3 regions of the Clostridium sp. MB05 genome follow, and region 3 is predicted to be linked to each of the others. Evidence: riboswitches for the same ligand, from Rfam matches in the RefSeq annotation. Region 3 holds a riboswitch; each other region holds the start of a gene.
What was found. A riboswitch is a leader RNA that binds a small molecule or an ion and turns the genes downstream of it on or off. The one in region 3 is predicted to bind S-adenosylmethionine.

Region 1: linked by a shared signal. The riboswitch ahead of ACH36K_RS04415 (methionine ABC transporter ATP-binding protein) and the one ahead of ACH36K_RS17660 (methionine ABC transporter ATP-binding protein) in region 3 are both predicted to bind S-adenosylmethionine.
Region 2: linked by a shared signal. The riboswitch ahead of ACH36K_RS03845 (Na+/H+ antiporter NhaC family protein) and the one ahead of ACH36K_RS17660 (methionine ABC transporter ATP-binding protein) in region 3 are both predicted to bind S-adenosylmethionine.

Annotation. Positions count from the first base shown of each region.
Region 1 covers NZ_CP174370.1:908,375-914,257, forward strand. Annotated here, with positions in the region: gene ACH36K_RS04400 (PTS sugar transporter subunit IIA) at 49-498, shown strand; gene ACH36K_RS04405 (HAD-IIB family hydrolase) at 638-1,396, shown strand; gene ACH36K_RS04410 (type I phosphomannose isomerase catalytic subunit) at 1,536-2,474, shown strand; SAM riboswitch class I at 2,674-2,797, shown strand; gene ACH36K_RS04415 (methionine ABC transporter ATP-binding protein) at 2,886-3,944, shown strand; gene ACH36K_RS04420 (methionine ABC transporter permease) at 3,913-4,593, shown strand; gene ACH36K_RS04425 (MetQ/NlpA family ABC transporter substrate-binding protein) at 4,645-5,466, shown strand; gene ACH36K_RS04430 (M20 metallopeptidase family protein) at 5,551-5,883, shown strand, end outside.
Region 2 covers NZ_CP174370.1:759,201-765,083, reverse strand. Annotated here, with positions in the region: gene ispF (2-C-methyl-D-erythritol 2,4-cyclodiphosphate synthase) at 558-1,037, shown strand; gene ACH36K_RS03845 (Na+/H+ antiporter NhaC family protein) at 1,141-2,418, opposite strand; SAM riboswitch class I at 2,721-2,827, opposite strand; tRNA gene ACH36K_RS03840 (tRNA-Lys) at 3,006-3,081, opposite strand; tRNA gene ACH36K_RS03835 (tRNA-Gly) at 3,085-3,158, opposite strand; gene ACH36K_RS03830 (hypothetical protein) at 3,222-3,896, opposite strand; gene ACH36K_RS03825 (HNH endonuclease signature motif containing protein) at 4,161-4,571, shown strand; gene ACH36K_RS03820 (amidohydrolase) at 4,813-5,883, opposite strand, start outside.
Region 3 covers NZ_CP174370.1:3,760,246-3,766,128, forward strand. Annotated here, with positions in the region: gene ACH36K_RS17650 (MetQ/NlpA family ABC transporter substrate-binding protein) at 1-58, opposite strand, end outside; gene ACH36K_RS17655 (methionine ABC transporter permease) at 196-831, opposite strand; gene ACH36K_RS17660 (methionine ABC transporter ATP-binding protein) at 831-1,868, opposite strand; SAM riboswitch class I at 1,964-2,111, opposite strand; gene ACH36K_RS17665 (DUF503 domain-containing protein) at 2,205-2,492, opposite strand; gene malQ (4-alpha-glucanotransferase) at 2,614-4,089, opposite strand; gene ACH36K_RS17675 (LacI family DNA-binding transcriptional regulator) at 4,297-5,316, opposite strand; gene ACH36K_RS17680 (sugar ABC transporter permease) at 5,410-5,883, opposite strand, start outside.

The sequences.
Region 1 (5,883 bases), 1.1 Mb from region 3:
TTTAATTTCCTTGATATTAAATTCAAAATTCAAAGAGAGGTAATAGCAATGAATAGCAAATTATTTGATGTAAAATACATGGATTTAAACTTAGAAACTAACGAAAAATTTGAAACAATAAATCATCTAGCACAACTAGCAAAAGATAGATTAATAGATGTTGATAAGTATGTTGAAGATGTAAAAAGAAGAGAAGCTATATCAACAACAGGTATAGGTGATGGAGTTGCGATACCTCATGCAAAATCACCATGGGTAAACATACCAACAGTTATAGTTGGTAAAAGTGAAAAAGGAATAGAATGGGAAAGCTTAGATGATGAACCAGTAAATATGGTGTTTTTAATAGCAGTACCAGATGGTGAAGGAAATGAGCATTTAAAAATTCTTCAAATATTAGCAGTAAGCTTAATGGATGATGATTTTAAAGCAGAAATAGAAAAAGCTAATGATAAAAAAGTAATAGAAGAGTTATTATTACAAAGAACTGAAATATAAAAAGAATATAAGCAATAAAATAGACTTAAAAGAGAATACTTTTAAGTCTATAAATTTATTTGTAAATATTTATCCAATTATATGATAAAATTATAGTGACAAAATAGAAAAAAATATCGATATAATAATGGAGGAATAAATGAGTAAATTATTAGCAACAGATCTTGACGGAACATTAATAAATGATAATGAGGTTACCATTGAGGATAAAGAGTTTATACTTAGACTTCAAAGAGAAAAGAATTTATTAGTAGTTTCAACGGGAAGACCATATAATGGAGTAGAAATGCTAAAAGATGACTATAAGATATTTGCAAATTATTATGTATTACTAAATGGAGCATTAATAGTAGATTCATTAGGAAGAAAAATAAATCAAGAAGTAATTAATAAAAAAATAATAGAAAGTATAGTAAATGAAATAAGTGAAGATGATGTATATATTTCAGTAGAATCTGGATTTGACACATATTTATTAACAGATGGAGATAATTTACCATATCCAAATAAAAAAAGGGTAAATTCAATATATGAGATAGAAGATGATTTAAGTTTAATTTCTATATATAATCCAAATAAAGAGAAGGATGAAATAGAAAAAATAAAAGATGAAATAAATGAAAAATATGGTGATGCAGTAGTAGCATATAGAAATGATATTTATATAGATGTAGTTCCAGTGGGATGCTCAAAAGGAAGTGGAGTAAAATATCTAGCAGATCAAGAATTAATAGAAAATGAAGATATATATACCATAGGAGATTCATGGAATGACGTAACTATGTTTAAGATAACTAAAAATTCATTTACATTTAACCATGTAGAAGAAGAACTAAAGAAACATGTTAAATATTTAGTTAACTCCGTAGGAGAATGTATAGAAAATTATTTATTATAAATATTATGGAAAATAAATATTATAGAAAATAAATATTATAAATAAAATAGAATAACTGAAGAAAATCAATTAATTTAATAATCTATATATTGAAATATATATTTTACTTAAGAAGTGTTGTTAAGGAAGGAGAAAGATTATGTATCCAATTAGATTTGAGAATTTATATTATGAAAAAATATGGGGTGGAAGAGATTTTGAATCCTTTAGAGATAATATGCCAGAAGGTGAAATAGGTGAAACATGGGATATAGCATGTCATCCAAATGGGACTGGAATTGTAGAAAATGGTTCATTAAAAGGAACTAGCTTCGATGATTTAATTAAAAAGTATGGACATACACTTGTAGGAGCGAAGGTTACTTTAGAAAAATTTCCATTACTTATAAAGCTTATTAATTCAAAAGAAAAACTTTCAGTACAAGTACATCCAGGAGATGAATATGCTGCAAAGTATGAAGGGGATTATGGTAAAACAGAAGCTTGGTATGTTATGGATGCTAAACCAGGTGCTTGTTTAATAGTGGGAACTAAAGATTGTAGTAAAGAACAATTTGAAGAAGCTATAAAAAATAATAATGTGGAAAGTTATTTAAATAAAATAGAAGTTAAAAAAGGTGATTGCTTTTTAATTAATAGTGGATTAGTTCATGCTATATGCGAAGGTGTTATAATAGCAGAGATTCAACAAAATAGTGATGTAACATACAGAGTATATGACTATGGAAGACCAAGAGAAATTCATGTTGAAAAAGCATTAGATGTTATAAACTTTGATCTTCAATGTGAAAACCTTAGTGAAAAAGAAGAAATAAAGCATGAAGGCTATAAGCAAAGCTTACTATGTAAAAATGAATACTTTGGAATAGAAAAAATAACTATAGATTCACAATACAATGATGCAAGTGATATAGAAAAGTTTGATATGTTAACTTGCGTAGATGGAGAAGGAATAATAGAAGGAAAAGACTTCACAGAAAAAATAAAGACTGGAGATAGTTATTTAATCCCAGCTACTTTAGGAGAATATTCAATAAAAGGTAATGTTACAGTTTTAAAGAGCTATCCAGTTATATAGTTAAATAAAAAACCTCTAAGTAATTAATTATTTAGAGGTTTAATTTTAGTTTTTTATTTTAAATTAAAATGACTTAGCAAAATATAATGGATTTCTTACATATGTCCACTTTTTATAAAAAAGTAAAAATACTATTGACAGTGGAAATATATACATATATAATGAGGAACAAGAAATGAAAAACAAAAAAATGAATAGATTTTTATCAAGAAAGATGGAGGGACTGGCCCTGTGAAGTCTGGCAACCTGAATTACGAACTTAAATTAGTTATGATTTAAGGTGCTAAATCCTGCAGATGTTTACTGCGTCTGAAAGATAAGAATGAAATATAGAAGTGTATTACACTGCTTTCTTATTTTTTAGGAAAGCAGTTTTTTTATTACCTTTTTTAGGGTAGAGGGAGGGGCAACATGATTGAATTAAAAAATTTATACAAGACTTATGATACAGAAGGTGAAAAAGTAGAAGCGGTAAAGGATGTAACATTAAATATTAACAAAGGTGAAATTTATGGAATTATAGGCTTTAGTGGAGCTGGAAAATCAACTCTAGTTAGATGCATAAACTTTTTAGAGAGACCTACTAAGGGGCAAGTACTTATAGATGGAAAAGACCTTAATGATTTATCAAATAAGGAACTTAGAGAAGAAAGAAAAAAGATAGGAATGATATTTCAACATTTTAATCTTATGAAGTCTAGAACAGTTTTCGAAAATATAGCCTATCCTCTGAAGGGAAGTAAATATTCAAAAGAGGAAATAAAAGATAAGGTTACATCATTATTAAAACTTGTTGAATTAGAAGATAAGGCCAATTCTTATCCATCTCAATTAAGTGGAGGACAAAAACAAAGGGTAGGCATTGCAAGGGCTTTAGCCAATGATCCAAAAGTATTACTTTGTGATGAAGCAACCAGTGCCTTAGATCCACAAACTACAAAATCAATACTAAAGCTTTTAAAAGAGGTAAATAGAAAATTTGGAATAACCATAGTAATAATAACTCATGAAATGCAAGTAGCTAAAGAAATATGTACAAGAGCTGCTGTTATGGAAAATGGAAGAGTTGTAGAAGAAGGAAATATATTTAAGGTATTCTCAGAGCCTAAAGAAAAAATAACAAAGAATTTTATAGATAGTACTTCTTTATTAAGTAATATATATGACTTAATAGAAGATAAATCTTCAGTTGTAGAAATTAAGGAAAATGAAAAAATACTAAAACTCAAATACTTAGAAAATAGTACAACTGAACCAATAATTTCGATAATATCTAGAGAATTTAATGTAGATGCAAATATAATCTTTGGAAATGTAGAGATAATTCAAGAATCTCCACTTGGTGGACTTATTGTAATAATTAAAGGTCAAGAAGAACAAATTCATAATGTTATAAACTATCTTAAAGAAAAAAATGTGGAAGTTGAGGTGATTAAAGATGGCAGACTTAATACAAAAATTATTGCCTAATGCAGTAAAAAAAATATCAGAAATTTATGAAGCAACTGGACAAACCTTGATTATGCTTTTAGTATCAGGAGCTATATCATTTGTTATAGGTCTTATATTAGGAGTAATATTAGTGGTAACTAAGAAGGGAAGTATATTAGAAAATAAACCAGTTTATTATGTTTTAGATAAGATAATAAATATAACAAGATCAATACCATTTATTATTTTATTAGCAGCAGCAATACCATTAACTAGGGCTATAGCAGGAACAGCCATTGGAACAAGGGGGTCTTTTGTACCACTAGTTTTAGGAACTATACCCTTCTTTTCAAGGCAAATAGAAAGTGCTTTATCAGAAATAGATAAGGGGGTGATAGAGGCAGCAGAGGCAATGGGGTCATCACCTTTAGAAATAATATTTAGAGTGTATCTAAAAGAAAGTATACCAAATATTGTTAGGGCAACAACAATAACCTTTGTAAGCTTAGTTGGATTAACAGCTATGGCAGGATCAGTAGGTGGCGGAGGTCTTGGAGATCTAGCAATTAGATATGGCTATCAAAGAAATCAAATAGATATAACCTTTGTAACAGTAATAATATTACTTATTGTAGTAAATATAATTCAAGGGCTAGGGGATAGAGTAATTAAAAAAACAACACATTAAAATTAAAGCAATAAGCAAAAATAAAAAATAAATAAAAAGGGGACTTAAAATATGAAAGCTAAAAATTTACTAAGTATAATATTATCAGGGGCATTACTTTTTTCATTAGTAGGATGTCAAGGAGGAAAATCAAAAACAGAAAATAAAGTAGTTAAGGTAGGAGTAGTTGGTGAAAGTAGTGATCAATGGAATCCTGTAATAAAAAATCTTGCAAAAGAAGGGATAACTGTAGAACTTGTTCCTTTCTCAGATTATAGTCAGCCAAACCAGGCTTTAGCAGATGGGGAGATAGATTTAAACTCTTTCCAACATTATGCATACTTAAATAAAGATATTGCAGATAGAGGATTTGATTTATCAGTTATAGGAGAAACTTTAATAGCTCCTCTTGGTGTATATTCAAATAAAATAAAATCTATTGATGAGCTAAAAGATGGGGACTCTATTGCTATACCAAGTGATGCAACTAATGGAGGAAGAGCTTTAAAGGTTTTAGAATCAGCAGGAGTTATTAAGGTAAATGAGGCAGCAGGATACACTCCAACTTTAGATGATATAGTTGAAAACCCTAAAAATATAAAATTTATAGAAGTTGAAGCAGCTCAAACTCCAAGATTATTAGAAGATGTAACTGCAGCTTTAATAAATGGTGGACATGCAGTTGATGCAGGACTTAATCCAAAAGAAGATTCTATTTACTTAGAACAAGTTAAAGAAGGTAGTGACAATCCTTATATAAACGTAATTGTTGCAAGAACTGAAGATAAAGATAATGAAGTTTATAAAAAAGTTGTTGAAGCATTTAGATCAGATGAAGTAGCTAAGGTTATAGAGGAAGTATATAAAGGGGCTTATATACCAACTTGGAAATAGAAATTAAAGAATAAAACTATTTATAACAATATGAATATAAATAAGTAAAATACTGTGAGTGATTAATATAAGGGGGCTATTTTTATGAATATAAAAGATTATGTAATAAAGGAAAAGGACTATATTACTGAATTAAGGAGATATTTTCATAAGTATCCAGAAGAAAGTTTAAAAGAATATAATACAGCAAAGAAGATAGAAGAAGAGCTAGACAAACTAAATATTCCACATAAAAGAATTGGGGAAACTGGGGTTTTAGGAATAATAAAAGGTAAAAAAGCATCAAATAGAATTTTAGCTGTAAGAGCAGATATAGATGCTCTTAAGGTTCCAGATTTAAATAAGGAAGACTATAAATCTGAAAATGATGGATATAACCATGCTTGTGGTCATGATGGACATACGGCTAGCCTTCTT
Region 2 (5,883 bases), 950 kb from region 3:
CTCCCATTAAACATTTATACCACTCTATCATATATTATATCATAAACATTATGGACTTTTATAATATATATGTTCTAATTATTAATTTACATTACATTTTGTATTATTTATTTTATAGTAAAATCTCATTAGCAGTATATGAAGAAAATTTAAAAGCATATATATTTTTGAATTTTATATATAAGTTCCTGTAATACCGAATTACTTATACTATAACAAAGTGTATTTACTTTAATTAAATTAATGCAATTTATTAGAACTTATATATGCTTTTTATAGTCTATTAATATTTTAGGAGCAACTTATGAATAGAAAAATAATTTATGTAGATTTCGTCCTTAAACGTAAGAAACTTTCATCTAGGACCATTCACTTTATTTACAAGCTTAATATTAAATTAAATCATCTTATTAATAAAATATTTAAGAAAAAATATGTAAAAAATAATTCTAAAGTCTATCCCTTTAAAAAAGTATTATAGTTCTAAAAAATAAATTTTAAATATATCTTCTATATTTATGGTAAAATAATTCTATAATTAATTTAGAGGTGATAAAGTGAGGATAGGATTAGGATACGATGTACATCGTTTAGTTGAAGAAAGAGACTTAATAATAGGAGGAGTTAAAATTCCTTATAAGCACGGTTTACTTGGACATTCAGATGCTGATGTATTACTTCATGCAATTATGGATTCATTGCTTGGTGCTTCAGCTCTAGGTGATATAGGCAAGCATTTTCCTGATACAGATGAAAGATTCAAAGGTATTTCAAGTTTAAAACTTTTAAAACAAGTAGGATTACTTCTTTCAGATAATGGTTATTCCATAAACAATATAGATGCAACTATTATTGCTCAAAAACCAAAAATGTCTCCTTATATACAACAAATGAGAGAAAACATAGCACAAGCTTTAGAAATTGATTTAAGTCAAATTAATGTTAAGGCAACTACTGAAGAAGGACTTGGATTTACTGGCAGTGGTGAGGGTATATCCTCTCAAAGTATATGCCTTCTTACAATGGATAATAAATAATTAAAAAGTTAAGAATTAAATTAAAGCTTATAAAAAGCAAGGAGATAACTAAAAAGTTATCTCCTTGTTTTTTGGTTTATATATTTAAATTTTTACAACAGCCTTATTTATTTCTCCAATGAATATATATAGCTATTATAGCACATATCCCCATAAGATATGGATAAAATAAAAATTTCATTATTGCAAATGGTGATAAAGCTGCAAGACCTGCCGCTGATATTAGTTGAGCTCCATATGGTATTATACCCTGAAATACACATGAAAACATGTCCATTATTCCTGCAACTCTCTTTGGTTCTAATTCAAATTCATTTGAAATATTTTTAGCTATTGGTCCAACAGTTACTATTGCTACTGTATTATTAGCAGTACAAATATCTACTAAACTTACTAGGGTTGCAATACCATACTCAGCCCCTCTTTTACTTTTAAAATTCTTCAGTCCTTTGTTAAGTATAAAGTCTATTCCACCATTAAACTTTATTATCTCTATTGTTCCAGCTATAAGTAATGAGATTATTATTAGCTCACTCATACCAGCTATTCCATCAGATATAGAATTAAATAATCCCAATAAGTCAAAGCTTCCAAATATAAATCCTATTATACCTGAAGACAAGATTCCAAGTAATAAAACTATTATTACATCAACTCCAAGTAAAGCTGTTATTATAACTATTATATAAGGTAAAATTTTGAATATATTAAAACTTAAAGAATCTAAACTAACTACATTTGCATTTCTTGTTAATACCATGAATATTAACGCAGTTATTATTGCTGCTGGAAGAACTATTATAAAATTCATTTTAAATTTATCTTTCATTTCACAACCTTGAGTTCTTGTTGCTGCTATAGTTGTATCAGATATTATTGAAAGATTATCTCCAAACATAGCACCACTAACTACTGCTCCAACTGCCAATGCTGTTGCTATTCCTGTCTTGTCTGCTATTCCAACTGCAATTGGAACTAATGCAACTATTGTTCCCATTGATGTTCCTATAGATAAAGCTATAAAGCAACCTATAATAAACATTCCAGGTATTAATAGACTACTTGGTAATAAAGATAATCCTAAATTTACAGTTGAGTCTACTGCTCCCATATTTTTAGCAACTTCAGCAAAGGCTCCTGCTAATATAAATATTAATATCATTAATAAAATATTAGTGTTTCCTGCTCCCCTGCAAAAAACTTCTACTTTTTCATCAAACTTTACTTTTCTATTCATAATTAATGCTGTTAGAGCTGCTACTAAAAAAGGAACAATAACTGATACAGCATAAAAATCTTTTGCTATTATAGATGTACCTAAATACACTAATAAGAATACTCCTAATGGAATTAAAGCTAGTCCATTACCTTTGTTTTTCAAAATTTCTTCCTCTCCTTTAAAATATAAATTATTTCTAATAACAAAATTAAAAAAGTCGCAAAGGCGAGCTTGTCGAGCCGTCGACTTTTTTTAGCGCATGTGCATTTCCGAATCTTGCCTGAGGAAAATCTTGCACGCGCACTATATTCACATTTTTTACTCTTTAGGATATAACTTTAATAACTAAATATCTTACAATAATTATGCAAAATAAATATAAAAATATAATTTTCTAAAGAGTAAAAAAAGCTCCTGTAGAAATACAGAAGCTTTACTCACACATATAAAAAATTATAGTTCGCCTCTTATCTACCAGGTTTACCTGCAGGATTTAGCACCTTAAGAATTAATTAAAATTCTTGGTTGCTGGGTTTCATAGGGCCAGTCCCTCCACCACTCTTGATAAGACTTTTAAATTTTGCACTATAATAGTATCAATTTAATATACTATTGTCAATATGAAAAATATTCCTAACACCTTATATAAGTCTTTTATTTTTAAAGTTACTATTAACAATAAAGTATTTAGTGTTAAATGTTCTATAAATAGAAAAAAAGAGATTACATAAAATTAATCTCTCTTTTAATGGTGCGTTATCAGGGGATCGAACCCGGGACACCCTGATTAAGAGTCAGGTGCTCTACCAACTGAGCTAATAACGCATATGGAGCGGGTGATGAGAATCGAACTCACGTAACTTGCTTGGAAGGCAAGGGCTCTACCATTGAGCTACACCCGCAAATATTATTGACAGTAATATTATATATTTAGTAATTATTACTGTCAATAATTAGTTTTACCTTTAAATTATTTCTGTAAGGGATTTTAATAAAATATCTCTAAATCGCTCTCCATGGCTCTTATTTTTATCAGCTTTTTCACATACTTCTTTCCAATCTGAAATAATTAAGCTAGTTCTCTCTTGAAATTCTCTTTCACTTGTTGTCATATAGCTTGAATTTATAACAAATTCCCCTAATTCTTTTGGTGTATTAAAAATTTTTAAATATAAAAATTCTCTATTGTCTCCGTACCAAGTTCTATTAAAGTCTCTAGCAAACTTTTGAAGTGCCCTAATTAATTTATCTTTAGGTAAAGCCCAACACTCCTTTATCATTTTTACATGTCTTCTCATATTATCTGCTTCTTCTTTAGATATTTTTTTATTTTTTTCTCCATCTGAAATTATTATTTCTACTGGAATGTTTGGGACATTAACAACTAACCTTTCCTTTCCATATATCCATTTATAAAAGGCTTCTTGTAAAAATGAATATTGAATATATCCTAACAATATTTTTTCATTTGGAAAGTATGCCCATGTATTATTAAGTCCGTTATTCTTGCAAAAAACTAAGCTATGGATATATATACTTTTTTCATTAGGTAACTTATCCATAAACATATGTCCTCTTATAGTTTTATTTTCATTAATTAATTCTTCCCAGTAATCAAATGAATCATAACTATGTCTCACTGTATCACCTTTCCTTCAGTCTCGTAATATAATATACTATATATATATTATATAGTATATTATACCACCTTTACAAGTATTTTTTAAGAATATAACAAAGTAAATATAAACACTTTATTATAACAATATAATTCTATGTATTAGGATGCACGTATTTTTAGCGTAAAATACCTACTCACCCAATGATATACTTTTATATCTAATTTGAAATAAAAATAAATTTATTTTATAATATTATTAAAGATATAAAAAGGAGGCATGACTTTGTACCACTGTGAAATTTGTGGATCAAAAGCGGATATTCATCATATAGTTCATAAACACGAAGGTGGCTACGATATTAAGTTAAACTATAAATATCTTTGCAACTACCACCATAGAGGGAAACATGGTCCTCATAACTGTATAGAAACTGATTTAAAGTATAAACTTGAATTACAAGATAAGCTTTTTAAGCTCTTACCAAAAGATTACTATACAGCTAAGGAACTTTACAATATTTTAGAAATATCTCATTCTTCTTTAAAAAAGTTAATCAAAAACCTTAAACTATTTAAAGAAGGATACTCTAAAAAAGAAATAATAAAGAACCTCATGGGTGGTAAACTCTACTCCTATGCTATGCTTCAAGAGCTTGAGTTAGAACGTCTTTTCCATAATATTAATATTAGCTAAAATTTAACTTTATATTCAAGTTACCATTTATTTGTATATGTAATTAAATTATAGATATTTTTAATGAATTTTAATAACTTTATATAAATTTTTTCCAATTAAAAAAGCTTCTTAAAGATTATACATTTCTTTAGAAGCTTTTATTTTATTCAATACCTAAAATTTCTAATATGTTCTTTTTCTTAAATAATATTCTAGATCTTTAGTACAACAATACCTTTTCTAATTTAATAGGCTACCCTTAAAGTTCTTTAGCAACCTTATTTATTTTTTCCTTTAGGCTCATTAAATTTTTTCTAATTTCTGTGAATTCCTCACTTAACAAAATCTTATCTCTAACAACAACCTTTCCATCAACTACTACCGTATCTACATTACTAGGATTAGCCGAATAAACTATAGTAGCATAATAATCATATATTGGTTGCATATTAACAGATTTTGTCTCTATTAAAACTAAATCTGCCTTTTTTCCTATTTCTATGGATCCAACATCTTCACTCATTCCTAATACTCTAGCTCCACCTATGGTAGCCATCTCTACTAATTCTATTGATGGTAGTAACGTTCTATCCTTATTAAATAACTTATGTATCTTACCTACTTGTGACATTTGAGTTATTATATCTAAAGTATTTCCACTCATAGGCCCATCCGTTCCAAGCCCTATGCTTATTCCTTCTTCTTTCATCTTGACAATAGGCGCTACACCTTTTGCCCCCTTAGAATTTGCACCTATGTTATGGGATACACCTACTCCTCTTTCTTTTAATATTTTTATATCTTCATCATTAACTAACACTGTATGTGCTGATATAAAATTAGAATCTAATATACCCAAGCTATCTAAATATTGAACTGGAGTTAGATTATACTTTTCTCTATATTCACTTATTTCATAATCCATTTCAGCTACGTGTATAGTTATAGGAACATTATATTCTTTACTTATTTTATATGCTTCTTTTAATGATTCATCTGTATTAGTATATGGTGCATGTGGTGCTATTCCTGGAGTTATTAAAGTATCATTCCTCCATTTTTCAATAAAACGCCTTGAATAATCTAATCCCCCAAAAGGCTCTTTAGTATCTGGCGCGACGAAGTTTACTATGGTTTCACACAATACTCCCCTTATATTTAGTTCTTTAGCAGCCTTTGCAACTTCATCTTCAAAGTAGTACATATCACAAAAAGTAGTTACTCCCCCTAATAACATTTCAGCTATAGCATATTTAGCACCTATATAAGTTAACTTTTCATCAACTAACTTTTGCTCTAATGGAAATAAATATCTTTTTAATCTATCCTT
Region 3 (5,883 bases):
CTAAGCTTATTACTAAAGCCCCTGTTAATAATAATGTTAATATTGATTTTCTTTTCATATTGAAAGCCCCCTTTTTAATGTACAATTGACATTTAAAATTAGACAATTTAAATTTCTTTAATTTTTATTTAATTAAATTTATTCTCCTATATCAATTGCTTTTATTTTTATATTTTAATTATTTTTATAACTTTATTATGATAGTTTTTTATATAAGTAATTTCCTAAAGATTGCAACACCTGTACAATTATTATTAAAATTAAAACTGTTACAATCATTACATCTGTCTGATATCTTTGATAACCATATCTTATGGCAAGATCCCCAAGTCCGCCACCACCTACGCTTCCTGCCATAGCTGAATAGCCTATTATACTAATTACAGTTAAAGTTAATCCAGAAATTATTGATGGAACAGCTTCTTTAAGCATAACCTTAAATATTAGCTGAGTATTTGATGCTCCAAAAGATTTTGCTGCTTCTACTACACCTGGATCTACTTCTTTTAAGGCAGATTCTATTATTCTTGCTACAAATGGAGCAGCTGCTATAGTTAAAGGGACTATTGCACCTTGTATTCCTGTTGATTTTCCTACTATTAACCTAGTTAAAGGTACCATAAACACCATTAATATTATAAATGGAAAACTTCTTAGGATATTTATTATAGTGTCTAATATTTTGTAAATAAACTTATTTGGCTTTAATCCATTTGGCTCTGTAACTATTAAGATTATTGCTGGTACAAATCCTAATATTATTGAAAATACAGTTGAGAAAAATACCATTATAATTGTTTGCCCCAGAGCCTTTAATAATATATCTGACATTAGCTAAGCACCTCCAATATTACATTTTTCTTTTCTAAATAATTTATTACCCTTTCCTTATCTTCCTCTTCTATGTTTATTACTAAACTTCCAAGTACATCATCTCTAAACTTTTCTAATTTGCCCCAAACTATTGAAAAGTCTATATTTAACTCTCTTGACATTCTCGTGATAAGCGCATTTTCTGATGATGTACTTGGAAAAAATAATTTTATGTTTATCCCTATCGCTGGTAGTAGTTCTTCATCCTGTTCACCTAAAAACTTCTTAAGCGATACTCCTGGTTTTAAGAATAAGTCTTCTGAATTGCCTTGTACTTTTAAAATGCCCCCTTCTATTAATGCAACTTTTTCACAAACCTCTTTAACTACTTCCATTTGGTGGGTAACAATAACTATTGTAATTCCTAACTCTTTATTTATCTTTGAAAGAAGTTCTAATATATCCTTTGTAATCTTAGGATCTAATGCTGATGTAGCCTCATCACAAAGTAGAATTTTAGGCTCTAATGCTAAAGCTCGTGCTATAGCCACTCTTTGCTTTTGACCTCCACTTAAATTAGATGGTTTTGCATCTGCTTTTTCTGAAAGTCCAACTAACTTTAAAAGTTCAGTTACTCTATTATATATTTTTTCTTTTCTAAACTTTTTGTAACTACAAAAACTTTCTCCTTTTCTCTTGCATTTTTCTTTGTATTCCTTATATTCCTCTTCATAACCCCAAACTTCTAGTGGTAATGCTACATTTTCAAATACATTTTTTCTATTTAATAAATTGAACCCTTGAAATATCATACCAAGATCTTTTCTAAATTCCCTAAGCTCAATTCCACTTAAATCTTTAACCTCTTTACCCATTACTGTAAGAGATCCATCTTCATAACTTTCTAGCCCATTTATACATCTTAATAAAGTTGATTTCCCTGCCCCACTATGTCCTATAATTCCATACACTTGTCCTTCTTCTATCTTAAGCGAAACATTCTTTATAACTTCTACTTTGTCAAAGCTTTTACTTAAGTTATTAATTTCTATCACAATTGATTCCCCCTTTAAAGAAACTTAAAGTAAAACAAAAAACGCACTAGAGAATAAATCTCTAGTGCGTATAATTACTCACATACTAATTTATTCTCTCATCTATCAGCTTAAAGCTGCAGGATTTAGCACCAAATTTAATAGAATATAGTTTTAGTCCAACATTAATTAGACTTATCTTATAATCCTATTACAGGTTGCTGGGTTTCACAGGGCCAGTCCCTCCACCACTCTTGATAAGAAACGTAATCAAAATATTTAATTTTTATATTGATATTAATATACGATTATTAATTATATTTGTCAACAACATTTTAAAATTTATTTTTATAAATTTTAAAACATTATTACTTCTTTATCTATTTTTATAAGCTCTGCATCTGTATTTTCTTCTATAAAATTTATTATATTTTCCATAGTAGAATCTACTTGAGCATTAGTTGCACATATTCCTGAAATTCCAATTACAATACTTTGATGAATATCTTGATCGCTTATCTCACTTACAGAAATATTGAATTTATTTTTTAACTTTTGAGTTATACTTCTAACCACCATTCTCTTTTCTTTTAAAGAGTGTACCCAACTTGCTCTTAAATTTATACTCATTACTAGGACTCTCATTTTAAATCACCTCTTTAAATATTATGTACCTTAATATTATTATAAATAAAGCTCATAGAGAATATTCTCCATGAGCTTTATTTATAACTTTTATCGGGGATTTATTTATAATTTAATTAAATTATCTACCATATAATCTAGTTAATTCAAATATTTCCTCTGCTAATTTATCGTTTAAATCTTTTTTTGAAGCTCTCCAAGTCCAATTGCCACCTAATGTAGAAGGTAAATTCATTCTAGCTTCATTACCTAATCCTAAAAAATCTTGCATCGTGGTTATTGCTAAATAAGCTTGACTTCCCCAAACTCCTCTTATTAATCCTCTTGCTATTCCTTCCTCATAAGTTAAATTTAAATATTTTTTAGCTTTTTCTATTTCATTTTTACTTCCAGTTAAATTATACCACCCATAATTTGTATCATTATCGTGTGTACCTGTGTAAGCCACACAATTAACAGGATAATTATGTGGTAAGTCTACACTATCTTCTCCGCCAAATCCAAACTGTAAAATTTTCATTCCAGGAAATCCTGTTTTATCTCTAAGCTCTATTACGTCATCTGTCATCATTCCCAAATCTTCTGCTATTATATTCACGTCTCCAAGATTATCTTTTATAGCATTAAATAATTTAATTCCAGGCCCTTTTGTCCATTGCCCAAATTCTGCTGTTTTGTTTCCATATGGTATTTCCCAATATGCTTCAAACCCTCTAAAATGGTCTATTCTTACTACATCATATAATTTAAAACTTTCTCTAACTCTATCAATCCACCAACCATATCCATCTCTATCTAAATTATCCCAGTTATAAATAGGATTTCCCCATAGTTGGCCAGTAGCTGAAAAAGTATCCGGAGGACAACCTGCAACAGTTATTGGAATCATATTTTCATCGACTTTAAAATACTTAGGATTGCTCCAAATATCTGCACTATCTTCTGCAACATATATTGGAATATCTCCTATTATTTTTATTCCATTTTCATTAGCATATTTCTTCAAACTATGCCATTGTTTAAAGAACATATATTGTACAAATACCCAATAATCAATTTCATCTTTTAACATTTTTTTATAATAATTTATGGCTTCATCTTTTCTTAATCTTATATCATCATCCCACTTTTGCCAACTAACTAAGTTAAAATGATTTTTCACAGCCATATATAGAGAATAATCATTTAACCAAAACTTATTTTTTTCTTTGAAATCCTCTATATCATTATTAAATTTATTCTTTGAATTATGGTATGCTTTTTTTAGTACTTTATTTTTATTTACAAATAACTTAGCATAATCTACACAATTTTCATCTAATCCATAATCTAAATTAGAATAATCTTCTTCTTCTAATAACCCCTCTTCTTCTAATATTTCGAAATCTATAAAATATGGATTACCTGCAAATGCTGAAAAGCATTGATATGGTGAATCACCATAACTAGTTTGTCCTAAAGGTAGTATCTGCCAATATTTTTGTCCACTTTTCTTTAAAAAATCTACGAAGTCAAAGGCTTCCATTCCAAATGTCCCTATTCCATATTTTCCTGGTAGTGATGAAATATGCATTAATATGCCACTACTTCTTTCCATAAATTTTACCTCATTTCTCATAAAGCCTATTCTATATTATAATTACTACGTTTATGAAGGTTATTTGATAATAGACTTATTACTTTCATAAGAGATTTTTTATAAATATTCGTGAGAGTTTTAAATAATTCATTTTAAATCTATATTATTTATATTAACCAACTCATAACATCAAAGATATTACTATTATGAGTTGGCTAAATATTTCTATTTATTCATATTAAAGTTAGTTGATTCCCTTTGCACAAGCTCAGTATTAAGTATTATGTGCTTGTTATCTGTTTTATTTGCTATTAGGTCTAACAATAGATCAACACTTATTTTTGCCATCTCTACTTTAGGTTGTACAACTGTTGTAATTGTAGGATTATAGAATTCACTAATATCCATCCCATCAAACCCCATTATTGAAATATCTTTACCTACTTCTAAGCCATTATCTTTTATAGCTTTTGCACACCCTACAGCCATTATGTCTGATATAGCAAATATAGCTGTTATATCTTTATTATATTTTAATAAGCTATTAGTTTCTTCGTATGCTCCTCTGTAATCATAACGTCCTAAAAGTCTATAACCTTCATTGAACTTAATATTATTTTCATCTAATGCTTTTAAATAACCAGCTTCTCTTAGATATCCAATTCCAAAGTCATTTTCATCACCTAGCATTATAGCTATGCTCTTATGTCCAAACTCTATTAGATATCTAGTAGCAGAATAAGCTGCCTCCTCATTGTCTATAGATACTGAAGAAAAATTTGAAAACTCTTTTCCATATTTATGATTTATAGAAGTTAATACTACAGGTACATCAATATCATTAAAATCATCATTTTTTACTTCTGTAAAGTTTCCACCCAAACAAATCACACCCTGTAATCTCTTTTCCTTTATCATAGATATTAGGTTATTCATTTCATCATCACTTAAGTAATCATGATGCTCTAATATCATTGAATACCCTGCCTTAGAAATCTTTTTACTTATATAATCTAACATTTCTGAAAAGAATGGATTAAAGACTCCTTTTATTAAGACCCCAATGTTATTTGTATTATTTTTTTTAAGATTTCTTGCACTATTGTTCGGTATATAATTATTTTCTCTTATTACTTCTAATACTCTTTCTCTAGTTTGTTCCTTTACATCTGGATGATCATTAATTACTCTTGATACTGTACTAACCCCTACCCCTGCTATTCTTGCAATATCTCTTATGTTTATCATAACTCCCTCCAAGTTTCGATAAAGTATTCGATATAAACTTCATTATTATTCAATTTTTTGTACCATAACACTTAAGTTAAGATTACTTTTTTACTCTTTTACTGATCCTGAAACTAGCCCTGATGCTATATATTTTTGTAAAAGCATAAATATTACTACTATTGGTAAAGCCGCCATTACTGCTGCTGATGAATACATTGTCCAATTTGCAGAAAATTGATCTTTAATGAACTTTTGAAGTCCTGTTACTATAGTTTGTACTTCTGCATTTTTTAATATTGCTGAAGTAAACATAAATTCACTATAAGCTCCTATAAAGGCAAATAAGAATATAACTATTAACATATTTCTAAGTAATGGTAATATTATTACAGTAAATACCTTCCATGTTGATGCACCATCTATATAAGCAGCTTCAACTAACTCCTCTGGAATTCCATCTACTGCTCCTTTTAAAAGCCATATATTATAAGCACTTCCACCTGCTAGTATTAATATTAATACCCATGGTTTGTTTGTTAAATTTAATGTGAAAACTATCCCCATTATTGCTGGTAACGCCAT